Phragmitibacter flavus: one gene and its partner. Each later gene encodes a partner of the first gene's protein in a complex. Links are inferred from orthologs where the notes say so. Each region holds a gene or a part of one and is shown on either strand. Other genes may lie near its edges.

Region 1 (6,189 bases):
ATGGGCTGGCCAGTTGAGGATGACGGCTTCGGTGCCAGGTGCGAGCTCGTGATGATAACGATCGACCATGCGACGATGCGTGTAGATGCACCAACCACTGGAGTTATAAATCCCGCCGCTGCCGTCCCAATCCACCCATGGCGGTGCTTTTTTCCAATCGGCGAAAGATCGTTCATCATAACGCAGCGGTTTTGGAATGGTGCTGTCCTTGCCTGCCTCACGCAGCAGCGGACACCAGGAAATGGGATTCATTTCCTGATGACCACCGGGTTCAAGGACATCGGGAGCGCTGGGCTCGTTGAAGCGCGATTTGAGGTCGGGTCCCGCCATGTAACCCGCTCCGCTGAGTCGGATGACATCGCCCCAGTCGCTGGAATCCACGGTAAGTTTCGCGGTAATGGTGAGACTGTCATCAGAGCCTCCATCCACCCGGCGAAAATTTACACCCTGCACTGTTCCGTTCTCCACACGAACCTTCACAGGCTCCCAGCCTTTGATCACCCGGATTTGCGATGCATAAGGAGCCAACCAGTCTTCAAAAATCTGCGCGGCGGCCCGGGGTTCGATGGTGTTGCTGCCGCACCAACTGTTGCCGGGTCGGGCAAGTCCATAGGTCTTGCGGTTGTGCGCGTGGATGCGTTCGAGGATTTCGAGGAATGGTCCACTGGCCGGAAATTCGGTGCGTTTGCCTTCGACCATGGTCCATTCGTCGATCGGTCCGATGCCCTGCGTGCAGAACTGTCCGCCGAGCCAGTCGATGTCATTGACGACCACGATGTTCTTCACCCCAAGACGGGCCGCCTGCACGGCTGCAGCACATCCCGATTCATCACCTCCAACGATCAACAGGTCGGCTTCGATCATTTCTGCTGAAGCCAGGAACGGAATAAGCAGGAAAGAGAAAATCGTTGTCCTCATCGGAACATAAAGCGTGCATTCAAGGCAATCTATCGCGAAACATGTTCTCGAAGAATTCGAACGACCACTCCATGAGCAACTCCGGAAAGAACTCCAAAGTAAAGGTCATCAGCCCCATGCTGGCGGTGGCGGACATGGATGAAACGCTGGACTTTTACGCCTCGGTATTGGGCTTCACGGTTTGCATGCGATCCGCCCAATATTCCATCATCGAAAAAGATGGCGCCACCGTTCACTTCATGAAGGCGGATGACGAATCCGTGATGAAAGCCGTGCGTGGCCACACGGAGATCTACATCGAAGTCGACGACATCGGGCCTCTCTGGCAGCACGTTCAAGCTTACCGGGGCCAGTATAAGATCACCGAACTGTCAGAGCGCGACTATGGCATGACCGAGTTCCACATCAACGATCCAAATGACTGCCTGATTTTTGTCGGACAGGAGACCCGCAAGCCGCCCGGGATGGAATGACCCGATGACCTTCTTCTTTTGAACTCCGTCTGTTTTGTGGCATGATCAGCGCCATGTCGCCGCTGTTTTGTCTTGTTCGTCCTTTGCTGATGAGTTCACTCATCCTGATGCTGCTCTCAAGTTGCGCGGACACCAAACATCGGCTGGTGGTCAGCGTGGCGGAACAACGCATGGCCCTGCTTGAAGAAGGCCGGCCGATTGCCACGTTTCCGATAAGCACTTCCAAATTTGGTCTCGGAGACTATCCCGGCAGCAATTACACCCCGCTGGGACGCATGAAGATTGCCAAGAAAGTGGGCGACGGACTTCCGCTGGGCATGCGCTTGAAAGATCGCAAACCGACGGGCGAAATTGTTCCGGTCAATGCCCCCGGGCGTGATCCGATTGTCACGCGTATTCTCTGGCTGAAAGGGTTGGAGCCACAGAATGCCCGGGCCTACGACCGCTACATTTACATCCATGGAACGGCCGAAGAATCCCGGCTTGGCTCGGCAGCGAGTTATGGCTGCGTGCGCATGGGGTCACGGCAGATCGCCTGGTTGTATGATCAGGTCGGCACTGGCGCGCGGGTGGACATCCTTCCTGGTCCGCTGCCTCCGCCGCACCTGTTGCCACCTTGAATCAAAGCGAGTGAAAATGGCGACATCCTAATTTTAGGATCGGCACGTTTTAATGAGAGATGGACGGTGCATTGAAGCGCCTTCCAAATTCTTTTCTCTGCCATGAAACCCGCCACCCGTGATCTTCTCCGCCAAGGTGCCAAATTCGCTTTGAGCGCTGGTGCTTTTACTCTCCTCACCCGGCTTTCCACCCGCATCCCCGGACCGCTTGGCAAGCTCGCGCGGGGCGCTATCACCGTCGGCACGCTGGTGGTTCCGATGCTGCGCAAGCGCACGCATTGATCCTTCGCGACCGAACCCGAATTCTGAGTCCGGGGTTGGTGTCTCAGACGGCATTTGCAGTAAGAAAAGTCGGAGACGCCACGAATGGGTTTTCAACCTGATTGGTGAAAACGGTTGTCGATGTCTTGCAGGATGCCCCAGCGCGACAAAAAATGGCGGCCAGTCTAGTGGCCGCCATTTTCATTCAATTAATTTCTATCGCCTGGCGATTCACGCCTGGTGATTAATGCTTGTGCCCGCAGTCTTCTTTTTCCGGTTCAACTTCTTCGATGGCGGCTTGCTCTTTCAAGAATTGGATCGAGTTCTGGATCAACAAATCCGCACGAAGGCGTTCGATAAGCCCATTTTTGCGGGCGTCGTTGAGAAGCTTTTTCGGAGCAATGCGTTCCTGCATGGCGATCTGGGCCAATGCGCGGCGGAGTTGCTCTTCGGTGACCGAGATGTTTTCGCGTTTGGCGATCTCGCTAAGGATGAAGTCCACCTTGACGTTTTGGCGAGCCTGCTGGGTCGCTGCGCTGACGATCTGCTCCTGGGCTTCCATGATCGCCTGCTGGTCCATGCCCTGACGAAGCGCGTTGCTGGCGATTTCGTTGGTGCGGCGTTGGGCCTCGCGGTTCACGGCTTCCTGAGGAAGTTCAAACTCAAGACGTTCGGTCAAAAACTCCAAGACCTGATTGGTTTTGGCTTCTTCGCGGGAGCGCTCACGCCGTTGCGTCACGGCGGCTTTTACTTCGGTGCGCAGCCGCTCAAGGTCCCACTCCGGGTTCACCTTCTTGGCAAAATCTTCGTCCAAGGGAGGCAGTTCCTTCTCCTTCACGCCGCTGCATTTGACATTGAAAACCAGGCTCTTGCCACGGGCGGCTTCGAACGGGAAATCTTCAGGCACCTCGATGGTCACGCTGCGCTCCTCGTCCTTGCTGATGCCGACCAACGCGGCGAAAAAGCCAGGGAGGAAGCTCTCCTCTTCGGTGAGTTCCAGCCAGTTGCCGTCCATCTTCTTGAGGAATGCTGGTGCCTCAGGGAACGCGTCGGCAACCAGTTGTCCGTCGACGGTGCCTTCGGCGGTGACCACCGCGAAGTCACCGATGGCGGCTGGGCGCTCGACATCTTTAAAAGTCTGGTAACGCTCGCGAAGGTGAAGCAATTCGTGCTCCACATCGTCATCGCCGACTTCCACGCGAGGAAGTTTCACCGCGATGCCTTTGTATTCCGGCAGTTCGAATTTTGGAACCGTGCTGACTTCAAGGGAGAAGGTGAACGACTCATCCTGATGCAGCGACTGGTCTTTGACGTTCAACACGTTCAAGATATCCACATCATTGCGCTTGGCCGCTTCCTGATAGCCGAGACGGACAAGAGCCTGCTCCAACTCTTCGCGGATCTGTGGCTGATATTTCTTCGCGACCACGGCTTTCGGAGCCTTGCCTGGGCGGAAGCCTGGCAGCTTGGCGTAGCGCACGTAGTTGGTGGTGACGGAATCGCGTTCGCGTTGCACATCGCTGGAGGGAATCTCAACGTGGATGACGGCGCGGCAATTGGGCTGGGTTTCGAGCGTGATGTTCATAGAAACGGTCGGAATGGAGAAAAAACAGAATGCGAATGACAGGGGAACGGAACGGGAATCCGCCGCGCTTTCAGGCAAGGCAATAGGCGCAGGGGGTAAATACGTTAAACAGAATGCTGCCGATGGCAAATTAAGAATGTGGACCCGTGTTTCAGAATGGTTCGCATGCACGTTGTTCGAAATTACACTGTCGCTCGAATTGAGCGGTGCTCATCCAGACAGACTCGAGTCCATGCGCGGATGTCCTCCGGGCCACTTTCACCGTCACGGCAGTGAACTTCCCAACATCCACCGTCGGACTTGTTACTTTGTAAATTTCTGTTTGAATAACCATGGCCCAACCCTCGTCCTACTCTTCGCCTACCATCATGTCATCTTCTGCAAGCAGCCCACCCGATGTTGAGCTGTCGGATGCTGACCTGGTCCGGCAGGCCCAGCAGGGCAATGCGAAAGCGTTTGATCTGCTGGTCACCCGCTATCGCGGAAAGGTTTACGGTATGTGCTACCATCTCGTCCACAACGAACAAGACGCCTGGGATCTCGCCCAGAACGCCTTCATCAAGGCGTGGCGGGCGCTTGGCTCCTTCAAGGGCGACTCGGCCTTTTACACCTGGATTTACCGCATCACGCACAACGTCGCCTACGACTGGATGCGCAAACGCAAAATCCAGGGCGATGGCGAGTTCAATGACGAAATCAACGCGGCCATCGCGGTGGGGGCCGAGGCGGTGCCAAAGTCTGATCCGGCACCTGATGAAGCCATGAAAAATCAGGAGATTGGCAAACGTATCCACCAAGCCATCGCCCAACTTTCTCCCGACCACCGCACCGCCATCCTCCTCCGCGAGGTGGAAGGCAACAGCTACGAAGAAATCGCCGAAATCATGCAATCCACCGTGGGCACGGTGATGAGCCGCCTCTTTTACGCCCGAAAAAAACTCCAAGAACTGTTAAAGGACACCTATGAAAACGCCTGATGATCAATTGCTAGCCCGCTGGCTCGACGGTGAGCTCAGTGAGCAGGAAACCACCCGCTTTGAGGCCATGATGGCTGCCGACCCCGCCCTGCGCGAGGAGGCTGACACCATGCGCAAGATCAGCGCCGCCCTGCGAGATCACGTCAGCATGGAACGCGAAGTTCCGCACGCCGACTTCTTCAATACGCAAATCCAGGAACGCATCGCCGACTTGCAGCGTGCTGAAGAACGCGCTCACGTTCCGGCCGCGACCAGTGTCACTGCCGCCGGTTGGTTCAGCTGGTTGCGCTCGCCCTGGGCGCTTGCCGGACTGGCTTCCGCCATCACCATCGCCTTGTTTGTTGCGCGTCAGGACCGCCCGACCACGCAGATCCTTAGCTTCTACGCCCCCAACCCGAGCATCCAGGCCAGCGCCTATCGCAGCGATGCCGCCGATGCCACCGTGTTGATGCTGGAAGGTTTGGAAAGCATCCCTGCGGACTACGACATCGCCGGAATCAACGTCCATCACAGTGAGATGGGCGTTGACCGCACGGCCACGACGTTGTTCGACGAAAAAGGTTCGGTGCTGCTGGTCATGTCCAAAAACGGACGCGATCAACCCATCTTCGCCAGCCGTTGATGCGTGACCTGTTTGCCGATTGATCCTCCACTTCATGTTCATGCCACATCCCCAGTTATTTTTTGCGTCATTAACGATCAGTGTCCTCGTTGCTGGCGCGACCATGAGCGTCGATGTGCGCGTGAACGCACAGACGGTAGATCCACCTGCTTCCTCAGCCTCAGCCTCCACCCCCGCCCCGGCATCCAACCCGTCACCCAGTCCTGCGCCCACCCCTGGTGTGGAAGCGGCTAAAGACGGAAGCGTCTGGGGCGCATTGGTCTACGCCAGTGCCGCCAACCCGGACAAACCGGCACCAGTCGATCCCCCGGAATTTCCGGGTTTGAGCAAACGGCTGGCCAAGGCGTTTCCTTTTGAAAGGTTCGAAGTGATTGGTCAGCATACCCAGGTAGTGTTCCGCGAATACGAGTCTTGGGTGGTTCCTTCTCGTGAAGTCTTCCTGAAACTGGACTCCAAGGGAGCAACTGAAAACAATGGGTTGAATCTCCACATTCAGTTCTGGCGCGGACAGCAGGTGCTGGTCAAGACCGACACTGTCCTCCGTCCCGACAGTCCCCTCTTTATCAGCGGACCCAAATGGGGCGTCGGGCAGTTGATTTTTGTGCTCGAACTTCAGAAAGACGACGCCAAGAAGGGCAAGTAGTCGTTGAGGAGTGCGCCGATTCTCGGCGCTTTGGCTCGCCGGACGCTACAAGCAACATGGCCTCCCCAACCAAAACGGTGCCGAGCACCG
Region 2 (4,354 bases), on another replicon or contig:
CATGGCGGCGATGTCACCGGAGTAACAGCAATCGATGTCGGTGTGCTGGTTGGCTTGAATCTGAATCAATCGGCCAACGCGCTCGGATTTGCGGGTGCGTGGATTGTAAACCACGTCGCCTTTTTTGACGCAACCGGAGTAAACGCGGAAGAACACCAACTTACCAACGAACTTATCACTCCAAAGTTTGAACGCGAGGCTCACGAACTTACCATTGTCATCAGGACGAGCTTCGATTTTGATGCTGTCATCAAGAGCGCTCTGACCTTGGGCAGCAGGAATGTCGAGAGGACCAGGAAGATAATCAACCACGGCGTCAACGAGATACTGGACACCTTTGTTCTTGAAGGCGGAACCGCCTGCCATCGGGACGATTTTCAAACCAATAACCGCGCGGCGCAGGGCGGCCTTGACGTCCTGGATGCTGATTGGCATTTCCTCGAGGAACATCATGCCGATTTCTTCGTCCACGTTGCAAAGCTCTTCGACGAGACCGTCATAAGCTTCTTTGGCGGTGGTGATTTCGTCACCTTCAAGGTCACGAGTGGAGTAGGTGGAACCAAGCTTGTCGTTATCGTGATAGATAACCGCTTTTTGGTTCACGACGTCGATTTGACCTTTGAGGTTATCTTCAGCGCCGATCGGGATCAAGATAGGCCAGGCATTGGCGCCAAGCTTCTTGCGGACATCGTCAACGACGCGAGCAAAGTCGGCACCGGTGCGGTCCATCTTATTAACGAAAGCGATACGAGGCACACCATACTTCTCAGCTTGGCGGTAAACGGTCTCGGACTGGGGCTGCACACCGGCAACGCCGCAAAGCACGAAGATGGCGCCGTCAAGAACACGAAGGGAACGTTCAACTTCAGCGGTGAAGTCCACGTGACCAGGGGTGTCAATGATGTTGACGCGAATGTCCTGACCTTCGAAACCTTTGTAGATGTCCTTCTCAGGGATCTGCTTCCACTTGGTGGTCACCGCAGCGGAGGTGATGGTGATCCCGCGCTCTTTTTCCTGCTCCATCCAGTCGGTGGTGGCGGCGCCATCATGCACTTCACCAATGCGGTGAATCATCCCGGTATAAAACAGGATACGCTCTGTGAGCGTAGTCTTGCCCGCATCGATGTGCGCGCAAATCCCAATATTGCGCGTGCGCTCAAGAGGATATTCACGATTGGCAGAGTTCAAATTGGCGGACATGGAAAAAAGCGGAGTGAGGAAAGCGAAGTCGGAAAGGAGAAAAGGGAAACCAACGCGAGTTGATTAGAAGCGGAAGTGAGCAAATGCACGGTTGGCCTGAGCCATCTTGTGAACGTCATCACGCTTGCGGATGGCGTTGCCCTGGTTGCCAGCGGCGTCACGAAGTTCGTTGGCAAGAGCGCGATGCATCGGGGTGCCTTTGCGTTTGCGGGCAAAACCCACCAACCAGCGCATGGCAAGCGACTCGGAACGGGCAGGAGCCACTTCAAGAGGAACCTGATAGGTGGCACCACCAACACGGCGGGATTTCACTTCAACGCGAGGTTTGGCGTTTTCGATGGCGCGGTTAAGCAACTCAAGAGGATCAACAGCGTCGCTCTTTTCATTCAAGGAGTCGATGGCAGCATACACGATGCGTTCAGCCAAGGACTTCTTGCCACCGAGCATGATGCGGTTGATCAAATGACCAACGATCTCGCTGTCATAACGCGAATCCTTGACCGTTGGCTTTTCGAAAACTCTTTTTCTGCGGGACATAACCTAGTGAATTGAAAGTTGAAGTAGGGTGCGAAGAGTGGACTTACTTATTTCTTCTTCTTGCCGGTATCAGCGACCTGACCTGGCTTTGGACGTTTGGCACCGTATTTGGAGCGTCCACGACGACGTTTATCAACGCCAAGGCAGTCAAGGGTGCCGCGCACAATGTGGTAGCGAACACCTGGCAAATCTTTCACCCTGCCGCCGCGAACGAGGACGATGGAGTGCTCCTGGAGGTTGTGACCTTCACCGCCGATATAAGCGATGACTTCATGCCCGTTGGTCAATCTGACCTTGGCCACTTTACGCAACGCTGAGTTGGGTTTCTTCGGCGTGCGGGTCATCACTTGCAGACAAACGCCACGACGTTGTGGACAGTTGGCAAGCGCTGGTGACTTTGATTTAACCGCTTTGTCTTTGCGGCCAAAACGCACGAGTTGGTTGATGGTGGGCATGAGTGGGATGTCAAAGATTCACGTTTCGCATCGGTTCGCGAGACGGAGAGACACGCCACCCTTGGGTGAACGCGCATTTATCCGGTGCCGCTGCCGATAGAAAGCCCGTTTTAGCGGGCTGAGAACCACGTTTCAATCTGCAAGCAGGGTGAATCGTGGGGCGTGGAGATTACCTTTTCTGTCGAGATGCGCAACTTGTTTTTTAACTTTTTCACATCCAAGATCAGCATTTAAGAAGGGTTTAGTATTTTGTCCGACTGACTTTTAAAAAGTCGATGCGCCTTCGCCAGCGATAGCGGGCGCCCTGGATTCCCACTCTCCCTAGGCACTCCCAGCATGTGCCTGACATTCCTCGAGGGCCAATGACCTTTGTTGAGAGATCCTGCCAACCTCCGCGTTTCTCGATCGGTCCTTATGAATTGTTTCATTCTCGCCTTCTTTGCCCTCTGCTTTTTCGCTCTTTGGACACAGCCAATGGCCGCGGCTGAAACCACGAAGTTGAAGCCCAATGTCCTTTTTGTCGCAGTGGACGACCTCAAGCCACTGCTCGGATGTTACGGGGATGCCTTGGCGAAGACTCCTCATATCGACCGCCTCGCCGCGCGAGGCACCGTTTTCACCCGCGCTTACTGCATGCAGGCGGTTTGTTCCCCGTCCCGCAACTCCGTGATGACCGGTCTGCGCCCGGAAGTGCTGCAAATCTACGACCTCCCCACGCACTTCCGCCTGCGCACTCCCGACGTCGTCACGCTCCCACAACATTTCAAGAACAACGGATGGAAGTCCCACGGACTGGGCAAAATCTATCACGTCGGACACGGCAATATCGACGATGCCCAAACTTGGAGTGTTCCCCACTTTCAACCCCGAGGCGGTGCTTACGTGCTTCCTGAAAATACAGTCAAAAAAAAGCCCCAGCCCCCTAAACCAAAATCCCAAATGGGTCGCGGCCCCAAAGATGGACCCGCCTTTGAAGCCGCTGACGTTCCCGACAACGCTTATGCCGATGGCAAAATCGCCGCCAAAGCCATTGATCGACTTCGTTCCTTCAAGTCGTCCAACGAGCCATTCTTTCTGGCCGTCGGATTCCTCAAACCCCACCTCCCCTTCAATGCCCCGCAGATATACTGGGACATGCACGATCCATCAAAACTCCCTCTGGCGGATCGAGATTCACCGCCCGATGGTGCCCCGCCTTTTGCGCCCCAGTCAGGTGGGGAACTGCGCAACTATGTCGGCATTCCGAAGTCCGGCCCCCTTCCCGCCGACCTTCAGCGCAAACTCATTCACGGTTATTATGCTGCCACCAGCTACATGGACGCGCAGGTCGGCCGTATTTTGGATGAACTCGATGCTCTCGGATTGAGCGAAAATACCATCATCGTCCTCTGGGGCGACCACGGCTGGCATCTCGGGGATCACGGCATCTGGTGCAAACATACCAATTATGAACAAGCGACCCGTTCACCCCTGATCATGGCCGCCCCCGGCAAATCAGGCGGACAAAAATCCGCTGCGCTCACCGAATTCGTCGACATCTATCCCACTCTTTGCGATCTCGCCAACCTACCGAAACCCACTCATCTCCGCGGCGACAGTTTCGTCACCGTGCTCGACAAGCCCGACACCTCCATCAAAGACGCCGCCTTCCAGGTTTACCCCAGGCACACCAAAGACACCGGACCTCTGCTTGGTCATGCCGTCCGCACCGAAAGCTGGCGTTATGTCGAATGGCGACGCACGAAAGATCAATCCGTGGTTGCCACCGAACTCTACGACATGCAAAACGATCCTGGCGAAACCCGCAATCTCGCCAATGAGCCCGCCCAAGCCAAAACCATCGCCAACCACCGCTCCCTGCTCGAAAAACGCCTTGCCATCCCAGCTCCCTCCGATCTCAAGCTGCTTCCTTTAAAATAGAAGAGCAACGTAGAAGGTCCGTCCCGGGCCTTTCAATATCATGCAAGGCTCGGGACGAGCCTTCTACTTTCTCAACCGACCGGCACCGAAACCGGCTCGGGTTTCAACTCCGATTTCTCCCTGGCTGCTCCAGCAGACCTGGCCACCTCCGGCTCGCGGCCCCAACTCTTCCAACCCTCCTTCAGTTCCAGCACCGCCCACTGCCTCAGCAATCCCAGAATCTGCCACATGTCGCTGCGCGC

Evidence for each region. The genes of interacting proteins can lie anywhere in the genome.
Region 2: the proteins of tig (region 1) and rpsG are in contact, whole or in part, in a crystal structure (PDB 3GTY), measured with the Thermotoga maritima proteins. The link is inferred for Phragmitibacter flavus from one-to-one orthologs. Residues at the interface, in WP_004081061.1 of Thermotoga maritima: Glu122, Val124, Val129, Leu130, Tyr133, Glu188, Gly259, Ile262, Tyr263, Glu266, Ser270, Glu273, Gln274, Glu277, Arg308, Gln311, Ile312, Ser315, Tyr316, Glu325, Arg329, Arg336, Leu363, Phe366, Trp367, Arg373, Leu377, Arg381, Leu384, Glu387; in WP_004081843.1 of Thermotoga maritima: Lys34, Lys52, Lys55, Glu59, Arg62, Gln63, Glu66, Asn67, Lys69, Val71, Arg95, Ala109, Lys110, Lys111, Gly112, Arg113, Pro114, Glu117, Glu121, Ile124, Ala125, Tyr127, Asn128, Asn129, Thr130, Gly131, Lys135, Asp139, Arg142, Met143.

The regions. Positions count from the first base shown.
Region 1 is NZ_VAUV01000001.1:298,001-304,189, reverse strand. What follows is about bases 1,688-4,649. They hold tig (trigger factor), read right to left. Parts: upstream 3,858-4,649; coding sequence 2,517-3,857; downstream 1,688-2,516. Other genes in these bases: FEM03_RS01300 (sigma-70 family RNA polymerase sigma factor), read left to right, coding at 4,226-4,649; FEM03_RS01310 (hypothetical protein), read left to right, coding at 2,114-2,293; FEM03_RS01315 (L,D-transpeptidase), read left to right, coding at 1,688-2,011. Also shown: FEM03_RS01325 (FAD-dependent oxidoreductase), read right to left, coding at 1-864; FEM03_RS01320 (VOC family protein), read left to right, coding at 990-1,391; more of FEM03_RS01315, read left to right, coding at 1,481-1,687; more of FEM03_RS01300, read left to right, coding at 4,650-4,834; FEM03_RS01295 (anti-sigma factor family protein), read left to right, coding at 4,821-5,456; FEM03_RS01290 (hypothetical protein), read left to right, coding at 5,497-6,099. UniProt on the Bacillus subtilis protein: Involved in protein export. Acts as a chaperone by maintaining the newly synthesized protein in an open conformation. Functions as a peptidyl-prolyl cis-trans isomerase.
Region 2 is NZ_VAUV01000015.1:8,127-12,480, reverse strand. The notes cover bases 1-2,741. They hold rpsG (30S ribosomal protein S7), read right to left. Parts: upstream 1,738-2,741; coding sequence 1,264-1,737; downstream 1-1,263. Other genes in these bases: FEM03_RS18610 (sulfatase), read left to right, coding at 2,667-2,741; rpsL (30S ribosomal protein S12), read right to left, coding at 1,785-2,192; fusA (elongation factor G), read right to left, coding at 1-1,200. Also shown: more of FEM03_RS18610, read left to right, coding at 2,742-4,112; FEM03_RS18605 (NAD(P)/FAD-dependent oxidoreductase), read right to left, coding at 4,184-4,354.